Regions from separate parts of the Agrobacterium sp. NPDC090273 genome, predicted to be linked through region 1. Evidence: riboswitches for the same ligand, from Rfam matches in the RefSeq annotation. Region 1 holds a riboswitch; the other holds the start of a gene.
What was found. Region 1 has a riboswitch for cobalamin ahead of ACIQT8_RS20380 (ABC transporter substrate-binding protein). Riboswitches for the same ligand answer to the same signal wherever they lie in the genome.
Positions count from the first base shown of each region.

Region 2: it holds a riboswitch for cobalamin, as region 1 does, so the genes downstream of both, ACIQT8_RS03625 (acyl-CoA thioesterase) here and ACIQT8_RS20380 (ABC transporter substrate-binding protein) in region 1, are expected to answer to the same signal.

Region 1 covers NZ_JBIVYN010000008.1:64,166-69,458, reverse strand. Annotated here, with positions in the region: gene ACIQT8_RS20395 (pseudoazurin) at 1-372, opposite strand, end outside; gene ACIQT8_RS20390 (ABC transporter ATP-binding protein) at 369-1,169, opposite strand; gene ACIQT8_RS20385 (FecCD family ABC transporter permease) at 1,166-2,164, opposite strand; gene ACIQT8_RS20380 (ABC transporter substrate-binding protein) at 2,191-3,189, opposite strand; cobalamin riboswitch at 3,397-3,633, opposite strand; gene ACIQT8_RS20375 (Rrf2 family transcriptional regulator) at 3,885-4,334, shown strand; gene ACIQT8_RS20370 (acyl-CoA dehydrogenase) at 4,347-5,288, opposite strand.
Region 2 covers NZ_JBIVYN010000001.1:720,696-725,988, forward strand. Annotated here, with positions in the region: gene dctP (TRAP transporter substrate-binding protein DctP) at 1-635, shown strand, start outside; gene ACIQT8_RS03620 (LysR family transcriptional regulator) at 714-1,601, opposite strand; gene ACIQT8_RS03625 (acyl-CoA thioesterase) at 1,604-2,440, opposite strand; cobalamin riboswitch at 2,539-2,742, opposite strand; gene ACIQT8_RS03630 (DUF1852 domain-containing protein) at 2,965-3,948, shown strand; gene ACIQT8_RS03635 (methionine synthase) at 3,978-5,006, shown strand; gene ACIQT8_RS03640 (hypothetical protein) at 5,088-5,293, opposite strand, start outside.

The sequences.
Region 1 (5,293 bases):
CGTCTTGTAGCTTTCCGGCAAGGATGCCTCGCCGACCTTGATGAGCATGACCATTCCCATTCCGTAATGCGGTGAGCATTTGATCCCGTAGAAACCCTGGGTCTCGAACGTCGTTACGAATTCGTCGTTGATCTTGCTCTTGAAACCTTCAACGCCATCCGGAACCATGCCGTCAATCGTCGCCGCATTGTGGCTTTTATGCGTGGGAACAAAGCGTACAACGTCGCCGGGTGAAATTTCCAGGAAATCGGGCTCGAAGACCATGGAGCCGTTTTCGCCGCGATTGAGCATCCTGACCTCAAAGGTTTCCGCCATCGCCTGCATTGAGAGACCGACTGTAAAGCAAAGCCCGAGCGTGATTGCCCTGATCATATGATTGATACCCTTTTCGGTGAATTTTTCTGCCTGTGCGCAGGCAAAAAGCGAATGTGACAAAAGCCGCTCTCGTCTGTCGTAACCACAGCCTCGACACCAAAGACTGCGCCGATGCGCGCGGGGGTGAGAACCTCGTGCGGCGATCCAATGGCGACAATCTGGCCCTTATCCATGACTGCAATCCGGTCGCAGAACATCGCCGCATGATTGAGGTCGTGAAGAGCTGCGACCACCGTCAACCCCTGCTTGCGCACGAGATCGAGGAGGCCGATCTGATGACCGATATCGAGATGGTTGGTCGGCTCGTCCAGGAGCAGTATCCGGGACTCCTGCGCCAATGCGCGCGCAATGTGCAATCGCTGGCGCTCGCCGCCTGACAGATGGTGCCAGCTCCGTTCGGCCTTATCGGACATATCGACGTCCGAGAGCGCCGTATCGACGATGGCATCATCCTTTTGCGACCAGCCGGAAAGCGGCCCGAGATAGGGTGTTCGTCCGAGTTCAACGGCCTGTCGCGCGGAAATTCGTTCCGTAGTTTCAGCTTGCTGCTCGACAAGTGCCAGTTTTCGGGCAAGTTCGCGGCGACCGAAAGATAAAAGCGGACGGCCTTCCACCATTACGTTGCCACGACGCGGACGGCGTATTCCCGCCAACATCGACAGGAGCGTGCTCTTGCCGGACCCGTTCGGTCCGATGATCCCAAAAAACTCGCCGGAACGCACATCAAATGATGCTCCGCGTACGATCTCGAGACTTCCGGCGCTCCAGTGCAAATCGTTCGCTGAAATGTTCATCGCCCGACCCTCTTCTGTCCAAGAAGGAACGCGAAGGCAGGCGCGCCAAACAGCGCCGTGATAACCCCGATCGGCAAAACCTGTCCGGGAATAACGATACGGGACAGAATGTCGGCGACGATCATGAAGACCGCACCCGTCAACGCCGTCACAGGCAGGAGAATGGCGTGGCGAACTCCGACCAACATGCGCGCGGCGTGCGGAATGACCAACCCGATAAAGCCGATTGAACCGACCAGCGACACCATCACTGCCGTCATCGTGGCCGAAACGCAGATCAATACTGCATAGACACCGCGGACAGGAACACCGAGAGATGCGGCTGCATTCGCGCCGAAGGAAAATGCATCGAGTGCTCGCGCATGCCACAAGCAGACGGCAAGCCCGACCAGGCAGACCGGGAGCGCCAACCAGACATCAGGCCAGCGAACACCGGAGAGGTTTCCAAGCAGCCAGAACATGATGCCGCGCGCCTGTTCGGCGTTTGCGGATTTCGTCACGACGAATGACGTAAGGGCATTAAAGAGCTGCGAGCCCGCGACACCAGCCAGGATGATGGCGCTATTTCCATGTCCCGCCCGAATTGCGAGCAGGCTGACGAGCGTGAAAGCAATGAGAGCGCCGATCAATGCACCGACAGGCATCGTCAGCATCCCAGCCCCGAAACCGAGCAGGGCGACGGCGACAGCCCCGGTGGATGCACCCGCGGAAATGCCGAGGATGTAAGGATCGGCAAGGGGATTACGCAGGAGTGATTGCAACACGGCCCCTGCTAGAGCAAGCGAGGCACCGCAACAGGCAGCCACCACGGCCCGGCTTAATCTGTAACTCCAGACGATCCCCTCATCGAGCGGTTCGAGTGGATAACCCGCATGGAAAACCCGGTTGGCGATGGTTTTGACAACGACATCGAAGGGGATCGACGTCTCACCGATGGCCGCACCTGCAACAAGCGCGGCAATCAGGAGAACAAGTGCGGCAACGGCCGCACTCACTCTGGTTGGATTGAGAAAACCCGGCCTCACTTGGCGAGGCCGGATGCGGCAATCGCCTCAGCCAGCGTCTCGATTCCTTCGATCGTCCGGATCGTCGGGTTCATGGCCTGCGCATCCATGTCGAAGATGTGGCCTTCCTTGACTGCGGGCATGATGCTTGCAACGGGATCGCTGGCAAGGAATTCGCGTTTCACAACGACATCATCTGCGGGGAAGCGACGGCGGTCCATCTTTCCGGCCACGATGATGGTCGGATTAGCCTTGGCCACGGTTTCCCAACCGACGGTCGGCCATTCCTCATCGCTTTCGATGACGTTTTTAATGCCAAGCGCAGACATGATGTAACCCGGGGCACCCTTGCGACCGGCGACATAAGGATCGATATCGAGTTCGGCGCTGGAGAACCAGAAAACGGCAGAAAGCTTTCCTTCAGCCGACGCGAGCTTGGCGCGCGCCGCTTCCTCACGCGTTTTGAGGTCATTGACGATTTCTTCGCCGCGATCCTGAACGTTGAAGATCTTCGCGAGATCGCGAACCTCCTGATAGATCAGATCCATCGTGAAAACTTCGTTTCGCACGCCGTCACCACCACCCGAATTGTCCTTGCCCATGCAGTCGGCAGGAGAGGTGTAGACCGGAATGCCCAGTTCCTCGAATTGCTCGGGGGTTGCAACGACACCTTCTGGGCCGATCTGCCACTGAAATTGTGTCGTCACCAGATCCGGCTTTTTGCCGATCACTGCTTCAAAGCTTGGATCGTTATCTGCCAATCGCTCAATCTTGGCATTGGCGTCCTCGTAGCCTTTCAGGACCGGGCCGATCCACAGAGCCGTACCGGCGACCTTGTCGGAAAGTCCGAGCAGGTAAAGAACTTCCGTTGTACTCTGACCTACGGATACGGTGCGTGTCGGAGCCTGCTTGAAATTGATCTCGCGACCGCAATTGTTGATTGTCAGCGGATAGGTGGTTTCGGCGGCATGTACCGGCTGCGCGAGGGGAAAAACAGCAATGGCAGATGCAAACAAGGTCGCGCCAAAGGACAAAGGTTTAAATTCGAACATGCGTTCTCCAGTCAGTGTGTTTGCGTCGTGTGATGAGAAAAATTGCAAAGCGTCAAAGCGCATTGCGACAAACGTCCGACATTCCTGGAAATGGAGAACAAGACACGGAACACATGTCCGCGCGTGAAGGTATCATAACCTGCTCCTCTTCCGGGCATCCCCGCCCGTAATGATGGTCGTTGTTCTGACGGCAGGTCTCCTGGCTCACGAATATCTATCGTCCACCTACCTTCCCGCATCTCTTCCAGATGCAGTGGCATGACGCCTCAAGCGCCACGAGGATGGACGGTAATCCGCTTACAGTTGCGGGGGCAGCCATGGCATTGAACCGTCAAGCAGGTCCGCACCATGTTCCCTATTAATCCCCTCACCCTTTGGGTTCGAGGAACCGTCGTCCGTTGACATACGCAGCAACGCCCGGTGCGTCAATGCCTTGCCGGCATCCAGATGCTCCGATGAATTGCGTTTCTCTTCTTGGGGGAGAATGGAAAGAAATGTCTTGGCGTCGCGGAGCCTCGAAAATCCGAGCCGACGCCTGCACTTTCAGCGCGAAAAGCCCGACAAACAGGCTTGCAGAGGAATTCGCTAAAAACTACTTAGTAAGTTGAAAACAATCGATCCGGCATTTCAGAGTAAGCCGGTTGCACCCGGGCGGAACAATGCTGACGAAAAAAGGCAAATACGGACTGAAGGCTCTCGTTGATCTGGCACGCCTTCCGCCTGGTGAGACGGCCTTCGTGACCGAGATTGCAACGCGCAACAATATTCCAAAGAAATTCCTCGATACGATCCTTCTGGAATTGCGAAATACCGGCATTCTGCGTTCAAAAAAGGGTCCGAACGGCGGTTATTCGCTGTCGAAAATGCCAAACGAGATCATGATCGGACAGGTCATCCGGACGCTTGATGGCCCCTTGGCACCCATCCGTTGCGCCAGCCGCACCGCTTTCGAAGCATGCGATGACTGTGACGATCCGGATAACTGTCAGGTAAGGTTGTCGATGACAGACGTTCGAGACGCCATCGCAACCATCCTCGACAATATGACACTCGCCCAATTCGTGGAAAAGGACGCCGCAAGCGCTCAATCCATCCCAGCCGGCAAATAACGGCGTAACAGCCTACCGACTGAGCAGGTCACTACCGAGAACAGCGACCGGATGACTTGTGCTGTCTGTCGCGGCGCTTCTCATTCTGGTCATCAATATCTCGAGAGCGGCGGCGCTATGCCGGACGGATTGAACAGTAACATGCTCAGCGCCGACCTGTGCCGCATCGATGATTGCTGCGACACGCGCGATTTGCGCCTTCAACAACTCGGTCCCAAGATAGGCCTCGCCGACTTCAAGCTCTGTGACACCCTCATTTGTCGGGCTGCGTTCAATCAGATCGGATAGGATGCACTGCGTCTGCCCAAGCAGAATTGCCGCGCGCAGCAGGGTTGCGACCGAAATCGGAAGGTTTTCTGCGCCTAAGGTGAGCGGCAAAACGTCATCGACGCGCAGGTCCGTCTCCACGGCAGCGGATCGCCGGTTTTTCACCACGACGAGTACGGGCTGGCGAAGATAATTGAGCGCGGGCATGACGATCCAGTCGACATCGGAACGAACAGACGTCAGCCGCGCATCGGAAACCCAAAATGACAAGTCGTCCCCGAGCAGTACCGGGTGCTCCGGATCAGGAGAATCTCCAACCAGAAAAAATGTCTCTCCAAAACCTGCCCGGGCAAAGAGCGCTCTACGTTGATCTTCACTCCCGGCGTTGCGAACAAACTCCAGAGCTTTGAAGTGATCAGCAAGGCGCCGCGCAACATCAGCATCCGCTTCTGCGATAATCGTTACAACCTGCGCCAAAATATCGTTTGTCACGTCCGCACCACCGAGATCGCTCGGAACAGATAGCGAAAGCAGTCCCGAATGCGACATCGCCTCGTGGACCCGGTCAGCCGTCTCCAGGCCGCATATACGGGCAATTGCGCGCGCTGCGGTCAGGATATCGTCGTCAGCGAAAAGTTGTGGCGGAACGGAGCGTATCTTCTCATTGAACTGCGTAACAGAACCCATGCTCA
Region 2 (5,293 bases), on a different contig from region 1:
TCGACGACAATAACATTGTTCAAATCTACTTCGGTACAGGGTACCCGGTCGCATTTTTCAGCAACGAGCCGATGGTCGACCTCGATAAGCTGAAGGGTGGCCGATGGCGGTCTGCAAGTTTCTGGCATCTGGATTTTCTCAGGAATTACGGGGCAACTCCCGTCACCATGCACTGGGGACCAGAAATCCCGGCTGCCCTGAGGGCGAAGACGCTCGACGGCCTGATGGTGAACGTCGACAGCGGCTACATGCTGAAGGTACACGAAAGCGCGCCCCATGTTCTGGTTTCAAAGGACCTGTGGCTGGGTCATGTTTACATCCTCGCTATGAACAAGGACGTCTGGAAAAGCCTTGCCCAGGAAGACCAGGACGCCATCATCCGGGCCGCCCGGAAATCCTATGCGGGATTGGATGCGGTCATGGGCGAAAGCTTCGACACACAATTGGAAGATTTGAAGAAGGCAGGTGCGACCGTACGTGTGCTCACTGCCGAAGAGGTAAAACAGTTCGAAGCCGCAACCAGATACAAGGATGTTCAGTCCGCGTGGGCCCAAGGCCAGCAAGCCGAGGGTATCGCCAATGTTGCCCCTGCCATCGAGAGCGTTTCATCTATCATGGCTGATTTCATCGAGTAGAATATCCTGCGGCAGCTTTTGGCGCGATGCCGCCGTAACCACATTCGGCCGCAAGCGGTCACTCATCCCTCCAACGCGTCAGGCTGATGTCTGGCGTGATGTTGCGAGAAATCCTGCGATGAAATCGACAGTGTCGTCACCATCCCTGAAACCGAGATGGATGCTTTTGCGGATGCCCAGTTGGCCGATGCGGACGGGATGGACACCGAGTGTTGCGGCTTCGCGACGCACGAGCCAGTTCGGGATGGCGCTGACGCCGCGACCTGCCGCGACGAGCTGAAGCATCATTTCCGTTGTCTCGACATTGCGGTGGTGGCGCGGGCGGGCGTTGGCGGGCACGAGGAACTGCGTGAAGACATCCAGCCGCTCCGGCGGTACCGGATAGGTAAACAGCGTCTCATCCAGCAGGTCGGCAGCTTCGGCATGAGGTTTCTGCGCCAGCGGGTGACCGGCCGGAACGGCGAGCACCAGTTCGTAATCGAACACCGACAGATACTGGATACCGGGTGCTTCGATCGGGTCGGGTGTGATCAGGATGTCGATCTCGTACCCCGTCAGTGCTGCCACGCCACCGAAGGCGAAGGATGTCGTGAGTTCCAGATCGACGTCCGGCCAGTCCATGAGATAGGGTTTGGTCACCCCCACCAGCCACTGATGGCAGGGATGGCATTCCATGCCGATCTTCAGGGAACCTCGCTGGCCATGGCGATAATCCGACAGCACATTTTCAGCCCTTTCGATCTGCGGAAGAACACGCTGTGCCAGCCGGACGATGTAGCGGCCGGCCTCGGTGAGACGCAGGTTGCGCCCGTATTTTTCCCACATCGCCACACCGTAGCGCTCTTCAAGTTTGCGGATCGTATGGCTGAGCGCAGACTGCGAGACGTTCAGCCGTTCCGCCGCAGCCGTCAGGCTGCCGAGGCGGTCGACTTCACGCAGGATCGAAAGATGTTGCCTGTCCAGCATGATTATTCCCACCCCTTGTCAAAGAGCGCTCTCACCGCAGAAGCGCCGTCGCGGACAGGAACTGGCCGGTGGTCCCTGTCGACCGCGACCATGGTGAAGTGTCCGGTCGCGGTAATGTGCCTTTCGCCCGTCATCAGGTTTTCGGACCAGAGTTTTGTCTGGATGGACATCGAACTCTTGCCCACGCGTTCGACCCGTGCCTCTGCCTCGACGATTTCACCGATCTCTATTGCTCGCGTGAAGTCGATGCGCTCGGACGACGCCAGCACCACCATCTGGCCGCAGTAGCGTGACGCTGCGACGAAAGCGGCCTTGGTCATGTAGGCGATTGCATCGCCCCCGAACATCCGGCCGACGCTGTTTGCCTGATCCGGAAAGACGATCTCGACCATGGCAACCACGTCGCTCGTCTCTGGCGCTTCCTCCGGGAGCAGGGCAGGCAAGGCGTAATGCGCGGCGTGCTCGCACTCCGGCACAGCGACCATATGGAAGACCCCGCGTGTGCAGGTGTTTCGCTCCCGGCCGACAATGGTTTCCGCCACCATTTCCACCTCGACCGTCAGGGAGCGGCGACCTGCCTTGACGGGTTTGGCGCTGAATTCGATGACGTGCCCTATGCGGGCCGGCTGCCTGAAATCAATGCGCTCGCAGGATGCGGTGACGAAGGGTGCCCGACCGAACCTCGTGGCCGCGATGAAGGCAACGCGATCCATGAGAGCAAGACCGGTTCCCCCGAAAAGGGTGCCGTGATGGTTGGTGTCTCCGGGAAAGACAATATCGATGAGGCGGGTTGTGGAGCCGTGCTGCGCACGCTTTCCTGTTGTCGGTGTCTCAGTCATCGGCCTTGCCATCAGGTTGCGGCCGGGCAGTGGCATGACGCAAAGACGAAGGCAGCAGAATGCCCATCGCGAAAGCGGCACTCCGGGACACCCCGCCCGTGGACGTTATCTATCGCGGCAGGTCTCCTGGCTTGCGGGTCGTTGCTTCGGTCCGTCTTCCCGAGGCAGGCCTCAGTGACTTCGATGGACTTTCGCTCGCCGCTTACAGTTGCGGGGGCAGCTTCGGTTTCAGGCAAAACCCTCACCGAATTCCCTCTTAGCTCCGGATTTGCATCCGCAGAACCACGATGACGAACCAATGTCGCATGTCGCAGAAATGGTCAAGGCATCTGCCACCGCGACCTCGCATCCACTCATGAAGCTGGCTCATGCTTCGATGAGATAATACCAATTTTTCCAGATCAGCGGCTCAGGCATAAGTCAGGCATGGCTCTCAACGACGGAGAGCATGACATCTGCTGACCGAGAGAACCGACAAAGCACGCCATTCAGGTTCTGTTCCGCGATGAGGACAACACAACGCCATGACCAAAGACCTCACCTTCACGATCAAGCGTCTTGCCTTTGACGAGGATTATTGCCCGTCTGAAAGCACCCGGATCACCACCAACTTTGCCAATCTGGCAAGGGGTGAGAACCGGCGGGACAATCTTCGCAACGCCTTGAGGATGATCGACAATCGTTTCAACGCCCTGGCGCACTGGGATAACCCCAGAGGCGATCGATATTCTATCGAGCTCGACATCATATCCGTTGAGATGAATGTCGGCGCTGAAGACCACGGCGACGCATTCCCGATGATCGAGATATTGAAGACGACGATCATCGATCAAAAAACCGGCGACCGCATCGAGGGTATCGTCGGAAACAATTTCTCCTCCTATGTCCGGGATTACGACTTCAGCGTGGTGCTGCCCGAGCACAACAGGGGGAGGTCCGAGTTCAGTACGCCGGACAATTTCGGTGATCTGCACGGAAACCTTTTCAAAAGTTTCCTGAACTCGGATGCCTACAGGCAGCATTTTCAGAAGCCGCCGGTGATATGCCTGAGTGCGTCGAGCAGCAAAACATATCGTCGGACCGGAAATCAGCATCCGGTACTGGGTATCGAATACCAGCAGGATGAACTGTCTTCGACGGACCTCTATTTCCAGAAAATGGGATTGCAGGTCCGATTTTTCATGCCGCCGAACAGCGTCGCGCCTTTCGCCCTATATTTCGTCGGCGACCTCTTGGCCGACTACACCAATCTTGAACTCATCAGCACCATCAGCACGATGGAGACGTTCCAGAAGATCTATCGGCCCGAAATCTACAACGCCAACTCAGCCGCCGGGGCCTGTTATCAGCCAAGCCTGAAGAACCAGGACTATTCCCTGACGCGAATTGTCTACGATCGCGAAGAACGTAGCCGGCTGGCTGTCGAACAAGGACGCTTTGCCGAGGAGCACTTCATCAAACCCTACAGAGCCATTCTCGAGCAATGGTCGGCCAATCACGCCCGCTGACGAAACCCATGAACATAAGGTCGCATAACATGAAAAGACTGTTGCCCACGTCAACCGCCGGCAGCCTGCCCAAACCCTCCTGGCTGGCACAACCCGAGAAACTCTGGTCGCCCTGGAAACTGCAGGATGATGAACTCGTCGAGGGCAAGCGGGATGCCCTGCGTCTTTCTCTCGACGATCAGTTACAGGCGGGGATCGATATCGTCAGCGACGGCGAGCAGACGCGCCAGCACTTTGTGACGACGTTTGTCGAACACCTCAGCGGCGTCGATTTCGAAAAACGCGAGACGGTCCGGATTCGCAATCGCTACGATGCCAGCGTTCCGACGGTCGTTGGCGCTGTGTCTCGCCCAAAACCGGTCTTTGTGGAAGACGCCAGGTTCCTGCGCCAGCAGACCACGCAGCCCATAAAATGGGCCTTGCCTGGCCCCATGACGATGATCGATACGCTCTATGATGCCCACTACAAAAGCCGCGAAAAGCTGGCCTGGGAATTCGCCACGATCCTCAATGAGGAGGCGAGGGAACTGGAAGCCGCCGGTGTCGATATCATCCAGTTCGACGAGCCCGCATTCAATGTCTTCTTTGACGAAGTGAACGATTGGGGTGTTGCCACTCTCGAAAGGGCAATCGAAGGGCTCAAGTGCGAAACCGCCGTCCACATCTGCTATGGCTACGGCATCAAGGCCAATACGGATTGGAAAAAGACCTTGGGGTCGGAGTGGCGGCAATATGAGGAATCCTTCCCCAAGCTGCAGAAATCCGGTGTCGATCTGATCTCGCTGGAGTGCCACAACTCGCACGTTCCGATCGATCTGATCGAACTCCTTCGCGGTAAAAAAGTCATGGTCGGAGCCATCGACGTGGCAAGCAACACAATCGAGACCCCTGAAGAGGTCGCCGACACGCTGCGAAAAGCCCTGCAGTTCGTCGATGCCGACAAGCTTTACCCCTGCACCAATTGCGGCATGGCTCCGCTGTCTCGTCAGATCGCAAGAGGCAAACTGAATGCCCTGGGCGCCGGGGCGGAAATCATCCGAAGAGAACTGTCGGCCTAGCGCTGACCGTTCAACGGGGGCAAGCCCAAAACGGGGGCAGGTGGCTAGAGTATGAGTTGACCACCTGCCCATACGGCTTTTTCAGCGCGGTTTGCCGGCGTAGCGGGCGAGATAGATGAACTGTGCGGCAAGGCCGAGGAGGAAGGTTGCGGCGACGGTGGCGAGGGCGATTTTCAGGATGAGTGCATCGGGGCTGGCGGCGATCGGGTGGCCGTCGGGAACGCGTCTCAGCGTCTCCGAGACGGATGGCACCATCAGCAGGAAGACCGTGAGACTCAGAAGCAGCG